3 regions of the Cyanobium sp. Maggiore-St4-Cus genome follow, and region 1 is predicted to be linked to each of the others. Evidence: predicted binding sites of a transcription regulator. Region 1 holds the regulator's gene; each other region holds the start of a gene.

Region 1 (3,274 bases):
CACGTTGGCGGCCGAGAGAATGCTCACCACCCAGCTGCCGGGTTTGGCGAGCAGGCCTTCCAGCTTGCTGATGTCATTTTTGGGTACCAGCAGGATCTGGCGATCGGGGGGCTGGCCGGGCAGCACCCGCCTGAAGGCGTTGAGATTGGCCTGCTGCAGCAAGGCGGTGATAACCTCCTTGGCCTGCTCGGGGCGCTCAAGGGTCACCTTGGCGCTGGCCAGGGTCTGACCGCTGCTGAGCACCACGTCGCCGCGGCGCAGGGCAATCAGGTTGCCCTCCAGGTCTTTAAGTTCTTGGGCTCCGGCGCTAATCCGGCGGCGCACCTGGGCTAGTTCCGCTTCGGTGCGGCGGATTTCCGCATCCCGCCCCTTCACCTCCTGGCTGAGACGGCTGCGCTCCAGCTCCAACTGGTTGCGCTGGGCTAGAAGTGGCGCCAGCTCTTGGCGCAATTTGCTGGCGCGGGCTTGGGCCTGCTCAAAGCGCGTCTGAGCCTCGCGTTTGCCCTGTTCGGCCCGTGCCACCTGCAGGCGGCTGCTGGCTAGTTGGCTGTTGCTGCGGCTCAGTTGGCTGCGGCTGGTTTGCAGCCGTTGCTCCAGTCGATCGAGTTCAAACAGGCCCGTGCGCAGCCGCTCGCTTACCAGCAGCATCAGGCCGAGGGAGATGGCACTGATCAGGCTGCCAGTGAGCACCGTGATCAACACGGCGGTGCGGCGGGGCCGCATCCCCAACAGGCTCAAGCGCGCCTTGCCCACCAGGCTGCCAAGTCGGTCGCCCAGGGTGGAGAGCACTCCCCCCAGGGCGAGCAGAGCGAGGATCAGCAGCCAGCCCGTCACATACGTCCCCGGAGGGCCCCAGTATCCCTGGCGTTCAGCTGAAGCGCTTGGCTAGCGCGATTGGATCAAACACAGTGATCTTTTTGCGGTCGATCTGAACCAGCCCGTCGTTGCGCAGGTCGCCCAGCAGGCGAGTGATTGTGACGCGGGTGGAGCCAATCGCTTCGGCAATCGCCTGGTGGGAGAGGCGCAGATCAATCGTGATACCTTCCGAGCTGGGAACGCCGAAATCTCGGCACAGCACCAGCAGGAAGCTCACCAGCCGCGAACTCATGTCGCGGTGGGTGAGGGTTTCGATCATCGTTTCGGTTTGCAGTATTCGCGAAGACAGGCCCTGCAGCAGCAGCAAGCCCACGCTGGCGTCCTGCTCGATCGCCCGGCGCACGGAGGTGGCTGGTGCGGTCACCATCTCGACCCTGGTGAAGGCCACAGCGTGATAAAAGCGATCGGAGCGCTGGCCCGTCAGCAGCGAGAGCACACCAAACAGGCTGTTCTCGCGCAACAGGGCCACGGTGATCTCCTCGCCGGATTCATATACCCGCGACAGCCGGACCGCTCCGCGCCGCAGCAGATAGACCCGCTCAGCTGGATCGCCGGGAAAAAAAATCGTCTTGCCCCGTTCGATCGTCTCGACACTGCTGCCGGTCAGGCCCCGGATCACTTCCAACAGGGTGGGGTTGCCCTGGCCGGCGCTTCCCATCACGCCAGGGGCACCCGTCGATGGGGTGTTGGCGGTACGGCTAAATCCGTGGGTAGCGCCAACCATCAAGGTCTTGGCAAGTGCCGGGACCCTAAGGATCACCCGGGGGGCGGCTTGTAGCAATACACACGGTTTGAGACGACACCGTCGGCGCCCCCTGCGCACCAGTACGTATGTTTCCACTAGGGATGGTGTCGTTTGCTTGTGGAGCGGCCCAATCCCGCTACATTCAGCTCCGCGAGGCCATGGGCTGCTCGCGGCGCCCCAGGTCTGTTTTTCGATTTTCAAGGTTCTTATTCAGGTTGTTCATGACCGCGAGCTTGCCCGTCTCAGGCCTCACCTCCTCCTCTGGAGCTGGTTTTCCGGCGGTCCAGCACCAACCTCAGCGCTCTGGCCATCGCCCTTTGGCTGTGGCGGCTGCCGTGTCTGCCCCCGCCTCTGCCCCTTCTGCTGCGCCGGCATTGCGGCTGGTGGCCCAGTCGGAGGGCTTACTGCAAATCCATACGGCGCCTTTCCGCGGCAGTTACGGTGCCGTGCTCAGCCAGGCCCTACGTAGTGCCGGCTTGGGCAGCCGGGTGCTAGTTACTCAGTTCCTTAAGGGAGGCGTAGATCAGGGCCTCGGCAGCAGCGTCTGGCTGTGTGGGCGACTGCAATGGCTGCGGCCCGGAGTGCCCGGCTGTCTGTCAGAGCCAGCTGCCCGCCAGGGGCTCGAACTGTTGGAGGCGGTGCGCCAGGTGTGGGCCTTCAGCCGCGAGCAGCTGCTCAGTGGTGCGGTGGATCTAATGGTGCTCGACGAGCTGGGCTTGGCTGTGGAGCTGGGCTACATCGAGCAGGTTGAAGTGCTGGCAACCTTGGAGCGCCGACCAGCCCATTTAGATGTCATTTTGACAGGGCCAGCCATGACTCCTGAGTTGATGGCCATGGCTGATCAGGTCACCCAGTTGCGCCGAGGCCTCTGATGCTGAAGAACGACCGCTGGATCAACGAGCAGGCTGGGGCAGGAATGTTGCAGCCATTTCAGTCGACCCTGGTGCGCCACCTCGATCCCGAGACGACGGGCTCGCCGGTGCTCAGCTACGGCTGCTCTTCCTATGGCTACGACTTGCGGTTGTCGGCTAAGGAATTTTTGATCTTTCGGCATGTGCCTGGCACCGTGATGAACCCCAAGCGGTTCAATCCGGCAAACCTCGAGCCCGCTCCCCTGCGCCATGACGAGGATGGATCTTATTTTATCTTGCCAGCCCATTCCTATGGCTTGGGAGTGGCACTGGAGAAGATGAAGGTGCCATCAAATATCACGGTGATCTGCCTGGGTAAGAGCACATACGCCCGGCTAGGCATCATTGTTAATACGACGCCAGCGGAAGCCGGCTGGGAGGGTCACCTCACCCTGGAGTTCAGTAATTCTTCGGGTGCTGACTGCCGTATTTATGCAAATGAGGGAATCTGTCAGCTGCTCTTTTTTGAGGGCGATCCCTGTGAGACAACCTATCAAGATCGGGCTGGTAAGTACCAGCATCAGCCCGAACGGGTTACCTTGGCGCGTATCTAGTTCCCAGCAAAATGCCCTATGGGGCGAGCCTGGCTTTATGTAAGCGGCTCTTTTCATACCAGTCAGCAAATTGGGGTGTCCAAGCCTGCAGATGGGGCCACATCAGATCACAGAGCTCACGGATCTCCTGCTGGGCATCGAGCTTCGCCCGCAGGTCAAGGAAGTGCAGAAATGCCCGCAAGGTGAAG
Region 2 (3,274 bases), on a different contig from region 1:
GGCTCGGCACCCATGGAGCCGCCAAGAAAGATCTTGGCCGCCTCCACCATCTGACCATCCTTACGGGCCTTGGCCCCCATCAGCCCGATCTGACCCATGTAGGGCTGGCCGCAGGCATTGGGGCAGCCGGTCCAGTGCATGCGCACCGCCTCGGGCAATTCGATGCGCTGCTCCAGCTCTTCGAGCACCTGTTGGGCCACGCCCTTGGTGGGAATTAAAGCGAAGCTGCAGTAGGCGCTGCCGGTGCAGCTCACCGCTTCGGCCTGCAGGGTCGAGGGGGCGGGGCGGAAGCGCTGCAGCAGGGGTTCGGCCAGCAGGGCCTCGATGCGATCGCCTGGCACATCAACAATCAAGGCGTTCTGCGCCTCGGTGAGACGCAGCTCGCCGCTGCCATAGGTGCGCGCCAAAGCGGCAAGTTCCAGCATCGAAGCCGCGTCCAACCGGCCCATCGGCACGTGCAGCCCCACCCAGTGGAGCCCCTTCTGCTTCTGGGCCTGCACACCCAGGCCCGAGCGGGGAGCCCGGTTTACCAGGTGGGAGCCATCGTGGGGGAGCACGGATTCGGCAAATGCTTCAACCAGCTCAGCCCGGTAAGCATCGATCCCGAGCTGGTCGATCAGATACATCAGCCGGCTTTTGTTGCGCTGCTGGCGGTTGCCGTGGCACTCGAAATGGCACAGCAAGGCCAGGGTGAAGTCGGCGAGCTGCTCAGGCCGCAGCCACAGGCCTAGGGGGATCGCCAACTCGTTGCGCTGGGCTGAGAAGAAGCCCCCCACCAGCACCGTGAAACCGAGCTGACCGTTGTGCTCAGCCGGCAGAAAGGCCAGGTCGTTGTGCAGCAGGAAACTATCTGGGGCTCCGCCCACGGCCACATTGAATTTGCGCGGCAGGTTGCGGGGGCCAGCGGGGCCCAGCAGCCGCACCTGAATCGCCTCCACCAAGGGGCGGGTGTCGACGATCTCCTCCGGGTCAATGCCCGCCAACGGGTTGCCGGTGATGTTGCGAGGGTTGTCGTGGCCCGATTGGCGGCTGGTCAGACCCCCAACCTCCAGGGCCTGCAGAAGGGGCGCCATGTCCTCCAGCAGCAGGCCTCGCAGTTGGAGATTTTGGCGGGTGGTGATGTCGGCACTGCCCTGATCGCCACAACGATCGATCACCTCAGCCAGCAGCTCCAGCTGGTCGGCCGAGATCACGCCGTTGGGCAGCCGCAGCCGCACCATGAAGCGCCCCGGGGTCACCGGACGGAAGAAGATCCCCAGCCACTTGAGCCTGATAGTGAGCGTGGCTTCGTCGAGCGATTCCCAGCCCTGGCGGCCCAGCTCCTCGAGGCGAGGCGCCAGCTCCAGCCCACAAGGCTCGACCTTGGCCTGCTCGATTTTGCTGAGCTCCGGCTGGCTGGCCGCAGAAATGGTGGGGCTCGTCATGGGGCGGACTCTCGGAACACGGAACAACCTCGGCTTGCCCTCCCTGCCGCCACAGAGCTGCAAGGGGGTCCGAGCAAGCGCCGATGAGAGCTACGCCGCCGGATAACAAAAATGGGAAAAAGCTCCCCGCAGGGAGACAATTGGAATTGTCTGCAGTGCGGGTCGCTTCCTGTGTCGCAACCGCTACAACCCGCACCAGCAGCGGCGGTGGCAGAGCCCAGACGCCTGCAGCGCCTCGAAGCCCTCGGCCCTGAGCGGGCCCGCTTTCGCGAACTTATTGCCAAGGTGGGCAGTGGCGAGCACACCAGCACAGGCCTCAGCCGCGATGAGGCCCGCGACGCCATGGACCTGATGCTCCAGGGCCAGGCAAGCGATGCGCAGCTGGGAGCCTTCCTGATCGCCCACCGCATTCGCCGGCCGCTGCCGATCGAATTGACCGGCATGCTCGACAGCTACCGCAGCCACGGCCCAAAGCTGCAGACCCCTGGCCGCCAGGCCATTTGTTTCGGCGTGCCCTACGACGGCCGCAGCCGCACCGCCCCCCTGCTGCCCCTGCTCGCCCTGGTGCTGGCCGGCGCCGAAATACCGGTGGTGCTGCACGGCGGCGACCCGATGCCGGTGAAGTACGGCGTCACCCTGGCCGAGCTGTTCGCCACCCTCGGCATTGAATGGCGTGGGCTCAACCTCGCCGCTCTGCAGCAACGGTTGAGCACGCACCACCTGGCCCTCACCCACCAGCCCGACCACTTCCCAGCGGCGGAAAGGTTGCTGCCGGTGCGCGATGAAATTGGCAAGCGCCCCCCCGTAGCCAGCCTGGAACTGCTTTGGACCCCCCACTGCGGCGACCATCTATTAGTGAGTGGCTTCGTCCATCCCCCCACCGAAAAACGGGCCTGGGAGGCCCTAGCCACCGCCGGTGAAACCGAGGTGCTCACAGTGAAGGGACTGGAGGGGTCAACCGACCTGCCCACCAGCCGGGCCGGCATCACCGGCCGTGTCCGCCAGGGCTCGCTGGAGCGGCTGCTCGTGCACCCCCGCGACCACGGCCTCCACGGCGATGAGATCGCCTGGGTAAATCTGGAAACCTGGCAGCAGCAAGCACTGGCCGCTCTCGGTGGCGAAGGCCCCCTGGCTGGACCGCTGCTCTGGAATCTGGGGGCCTACCTCTGGCTAGCCGATCGCTTCGAAAGCCTTGCCGATGCCATCGAGCAAGCGCGGGCTCTGCTGGCCTCTAGATGCGGCGAGCGACTGCGGCAAACCCTTGCCGATCCCAGCGAAAGCGGCAATTGGTAGCAATTGCAACCCTCAACTTGAAGCCAGCCGTGGTCTTGTAAACGGGTCGGTCAGCTTGTGCGCCGGCTCGATTTTTAGACCGGTTCGGTGCGCTTCTTTGTGGAGCCCGTCCGGAGTGCAATTGCCACCACTCCGGCCCATCCCAATCCAGCCATGTCCAACCTTTCGCGCCGCAAGTTTCTGATCACCGCCGCCGGTTCGGCAGCTGGAGCTATCTGGCTAGCCGCCTGTGGCAGCCCCAGCAAAAAATCTGAAAATCAAACCCCAAGTCCAGCCGACGGTGCGGATGCGCCTGAGCTGAAGACCGCCACTTTGGGCTTCATCGCCCTCACTGACGCCGCGCCCTTGATCATTGCCCTGGAGAAGGGTTTGTTCGCCAAGCACGGCATGCCCGAGGTGAAGGTGGTGAAGCAGACCTCCTGGGCCGCCACCCGCGACAACCTGGAGCTAGGCAGCAGCCGTGGCGGCATTGATGGTGCCCATATCCTCTCGCCGATGCCGCTGCTGCTAACTGCCGGCACGATCACCAAGACCAAGCAGCCCCTGCCGATGTACAC
Region 3 (3,274 bases), on a different contig from region 1:
ACGCAGGGGCATCACCAGGCGAATCAGTAGAAGAATCACATACGTGCCTACTCCAACAAAAAGGATTGTGAATCCTGCGGCCTTGAGCTGAATCAAGAGCTGACCTGGCTGTCCCACTAGCAGTCCATCGGCGCCAGAGGGATTGAGGCTTTTCAACGTGAACACGCCAGTTAGCAGAGTGCCGAGCAACCCGGCCACGCCATGCACCGGCAGCACATCGAGGCTGTCATCGAGCCGCCAGCGGTTCTTGAGTTGCATGGCATAGCTGCAAACCAGGGCCGCCGCAAAGCCGATCAACACGGCCGCCAGAGGGCTCACATAGCCAGCCGCTGGGGTGATCGCCACTAGGCCGGCCACGGCGCCGGTAGCCACACCCACGGCAGTGGGCTTGCCGCGCTGCCATGTTTCCAGCAGCATCCAGCCCAGGGCAGCTGCAGCGGCAGCGGTATTGGTGGTGAGGCAGGCAAGGGAGGCCAAATTGCCGGCCACCAGGCCGCTACCACCATTGAAGCCAAACCAGCCGAACCAGAGCAGGCCCGCCCCAAACAGGATGAAGGGCACGTTGTGGGGTGGGGCGGCATAGCCCATGCCCCCACTGCGACGCCGGCCTACCACCAGGGCAGCAACGGCGGCGGCCACTCCCGAGGCCAGTTCCACCACCAGGCCACCGGCAAAGTCGATGGCCCCGAGGCCGGAGCTGCCCAGGAACCCACCTGGGCCCCACACCATGTGGGCCAGGGGTAGGTAGATGAAGGTGCTCCAGAGCAGCAGAAACACCATCCAGGCGCGGAAATGCATCCGCTCCACCACCGCACCGGAAATCAGCGCCGGAGTGATGATCGCAAAGGTGACCTGGAACAGGGCAACGGCACCGTGACTGAGTTGCCCATCCCCATAGGGAGCCGACCAATTGCTGAGCCCCGCCCACTGCAACCCGCCGATGAAAGGAGCTAGGGGACCGCTGCCGGGAGAGAAGGCCAGGCTGTAGCCGAACAACACCCAGAGCACACTCACCAGGGCCATGGCGGTGAAGCTCATCACCATGGTGTTAAGCACGTTGCGGCTGCGAACAAAGCCCGCATAAAAGAGGGCCAGAGCTGGCGTCATCATCAGCACCAGGGCGGCACTAACCAGCACAAAACCATTGTTGGCACTGCGAAGGGCCAGATCGGTTGCAAACAGAAGCGGCACAGCTAAGCCAAAACCAGGCGCCACCCTGAAGACCAACGGATCAGCAGCTAGTAGCAACCGCTACCAAAAGAGCCTTAAAAGGTGGCAACCGATACAGCTGGGATGGATGGGCCCGCTTGGCTGAACGGAAACGAACAAAAAAGGGCAGAAGGAAAATCCTTCTGCCCACGCTGACGATGAAGGAGAGGGGCCTCGAAGGCACCCATCTCGCTGTCAATAGTCGAAGTCGCCGCCGCCCATGCCGCCACCGGCGGGAGCTGCATCTTTCTTGTCTGGCATGTCGGCCACGATGCACTCGGTGGTCAGCACCATGCCGGCGATGGAGGCGGCATTTTGCAGACCGGAGCGGGTCACCTTGGCGGGGTCGACGATACCGGCAGCCAGCATGTCGACGTACTCGCCGGTGGCGGCGTTGTAGCCCTCGTTAAAGGGCTTGTTGCGCACGTTCTCAGCCACGACAGCGCCATTGACGCCTGCGTTTTGAGCGATGCGCATCAAAGGCGCGGTGAGCGCGGAGGCCACGATGTGGGCGCCGATCAGCTCCTCGCCAGAGAGGTTGGCAGCAGCCCACTCCTCAAGGGCGGGGGCCAGGTGGGCCAAGGTGGTGCCACCACCAGGAACGATGCCTTCTTCAACAGCCGCCTTGGTGGCGTTGATGGCGTCTTCCAGGCGCAGCTTCTTGTCCTTCATCTCGGTCTCGGTGGCGGCACCCACCTTGACCACGGCCACACCGCCGCTCAGCTTGGCAAGACGCTCCTGCAGCTTCTCCTTGTCATAGGAGGAGTCGGTTTCGTCCATCTGCTTGCGGATCTGCTCGCAGCGCGCCTTGACGGCCACTTCGTTGCCTTCGGCCACGATGGTGGTGGTGTCCTTGTTGATGGTGATGCGGCGGGCGGTGCCCAGCATCTCCAACTTGGCGTTCTCAAGCTTGAGACCGGCGTCCTCGGTGATCAGCTGACCGTTGGTGAGAACGGCGATGTCCTCGAGCATGGCCTTGCGACGATCACCGAAACCAGGTGCCTTGACTGCCGCCACGTTGAGCACGCCGCGCAGGCGGTTCACAACGAGGGTGGCGAGGGCTTCCTTCTCGATGTCCTCGGCAATGATCAGCAGGGGCTTGCCTGTACGGGCGATCTGCTCAAGCACGGGCACCAGGTCCTGCACCAAACCGATCTTCTTGTCGGTGAGCAGGATGTAGGGCTCTTCGAGCACCGCTTCCATGCGCTCGGTGTCGGTGGCGAAATAGGGCGAGATGTAGCCCTTGTCGAAGCGCATGCCTTCGGTGACCTCCAGCTCGGTGGTCATCGATTTCCCTTCTTCCAGGGAGATCACACCTTCCTTGCCGACCTTGTCCATCGCATCGGCGATCATGCGACCTACCTCTTCGTCGTTGCCGGCGGAGATGGTGCCCACTTGGGCGATGGCGCTGGAGTCGGAGATGGGCTTGGCATGCTCCTTGATCTTGCCTACGAGGAAATCGGAAGCCTTATCGATGCCCTTTTTGAGGGTGATCGCATTGGCGCCCGCAGCCACGTTGCGCAGGCCTGCCTTGACCATGGCATGGGCCAAAACAGTGGCGGTGGTGGTGCCGTCGCCGGCGGCATCGTTGGTTTTGGAGGCGGCCTGACGGATCAGGGCAACACCGGTGTTCTCGATGTGGTCTTCGAGCTCAATTTCCTTGGCGATGGTGACGCCGTCGTTGATGATCTGGGGAGCACCAAACTTTTTCTCCAGCACCACGTTGCGGCCCTTGGGTCCAAGGGTGACAGCAACGGCCTCAGCCAGAATGTCGATACCTCTTTCGAGAGCTCTGCGAGCGTTCTCGTTGTAAATAATGCGCTTAGCCATGGAAGGCGATGTCCTTATGGGGTTAGGTCGGATTCAGTAATCGGCCAGTCGTCAGTTGACGATGGCGAGGATGTCCTTCTCGGATAGGAGCACAAACTCGTCGCTGCCGAGCTTGATGTCGGTACCGGCGTACTTGCTGTAGAGCACCTTGTCGCCAACGCTGACCTCAGGAGCCTGGCGGCTGCCGTCGTCGTTGCGCTTGCCGGGGCCGATCTGCACCACCTCGCCCACCTGG

What was found. The regulator NtcA, encoded in region 1, controls nitrogen genes in cyanobacteria. The targets are predictions, from matches to a motif close to GTANCNNNNGNTAC.
Region 2: KBY99_RS05390 (ferredoxin--nitrite reductase) is a predicted target of NtcA. The motif match lies at 1,598-1,611, and genes of this name have one in related genera.
Region 3: KBY99_RS07235 (ammonium transporter) is a predicted target of NtcA. The motif match lies at 1,242-1,255, and genes of this name have one in related genera.

The regions. Positions count from the first base shown of each region.
Region 1 is NZ_JAGQBL010000009.1:30,852-34,125, reverse strand. It holds gene KBY99_RS09685 (DUF3084 domain-containing protein) at 1-834, opposite strand, end outside; gene ntcA (global nitrogen regulator NtcA) at 869-1,534, opposite strand; gene KBY99_RS09675 (cob(I)yrinic acid a,c-diamide adenosyltransferase) at 1,843-2,493, shown strand; gene dcd (dCTP deaminase) at 2,493-3,086, shown strand; gene thyX (FAD-dependent thymidylate synthase) at 3,103-3,274, opposite strand, start outside.
Region 2 is NZ_JAGQBL010000004.1:165,242-168,515, forward strand. It holds gene KBY99_RS05390 (ferredoxin--nitrite reductase) at 1-1,424, opposite strand, end outside; gene KBY99_RS05395 (anthranilate phosphoribosyltransferase) at 1,650-2,717, shown strand; gene KBY99_RS05400 (CmpA/NrtA family ABC transporter substrate-binding protein) at 2,871-3,274, shown strand, end outside.
Region 3 is NZ_JAGQBL010000006.1:69,068-72,341, reverse strand. It holds gene KBY99_RS07235 (ammonium transporter) at 1-1,215, opposite strand, end outside; gene groL (chaperonin GroEL) at 1,405-3,039, opposite strand; gene groES (co-chaperone GroES) at 3,091-3,274, opposite strand, start outside.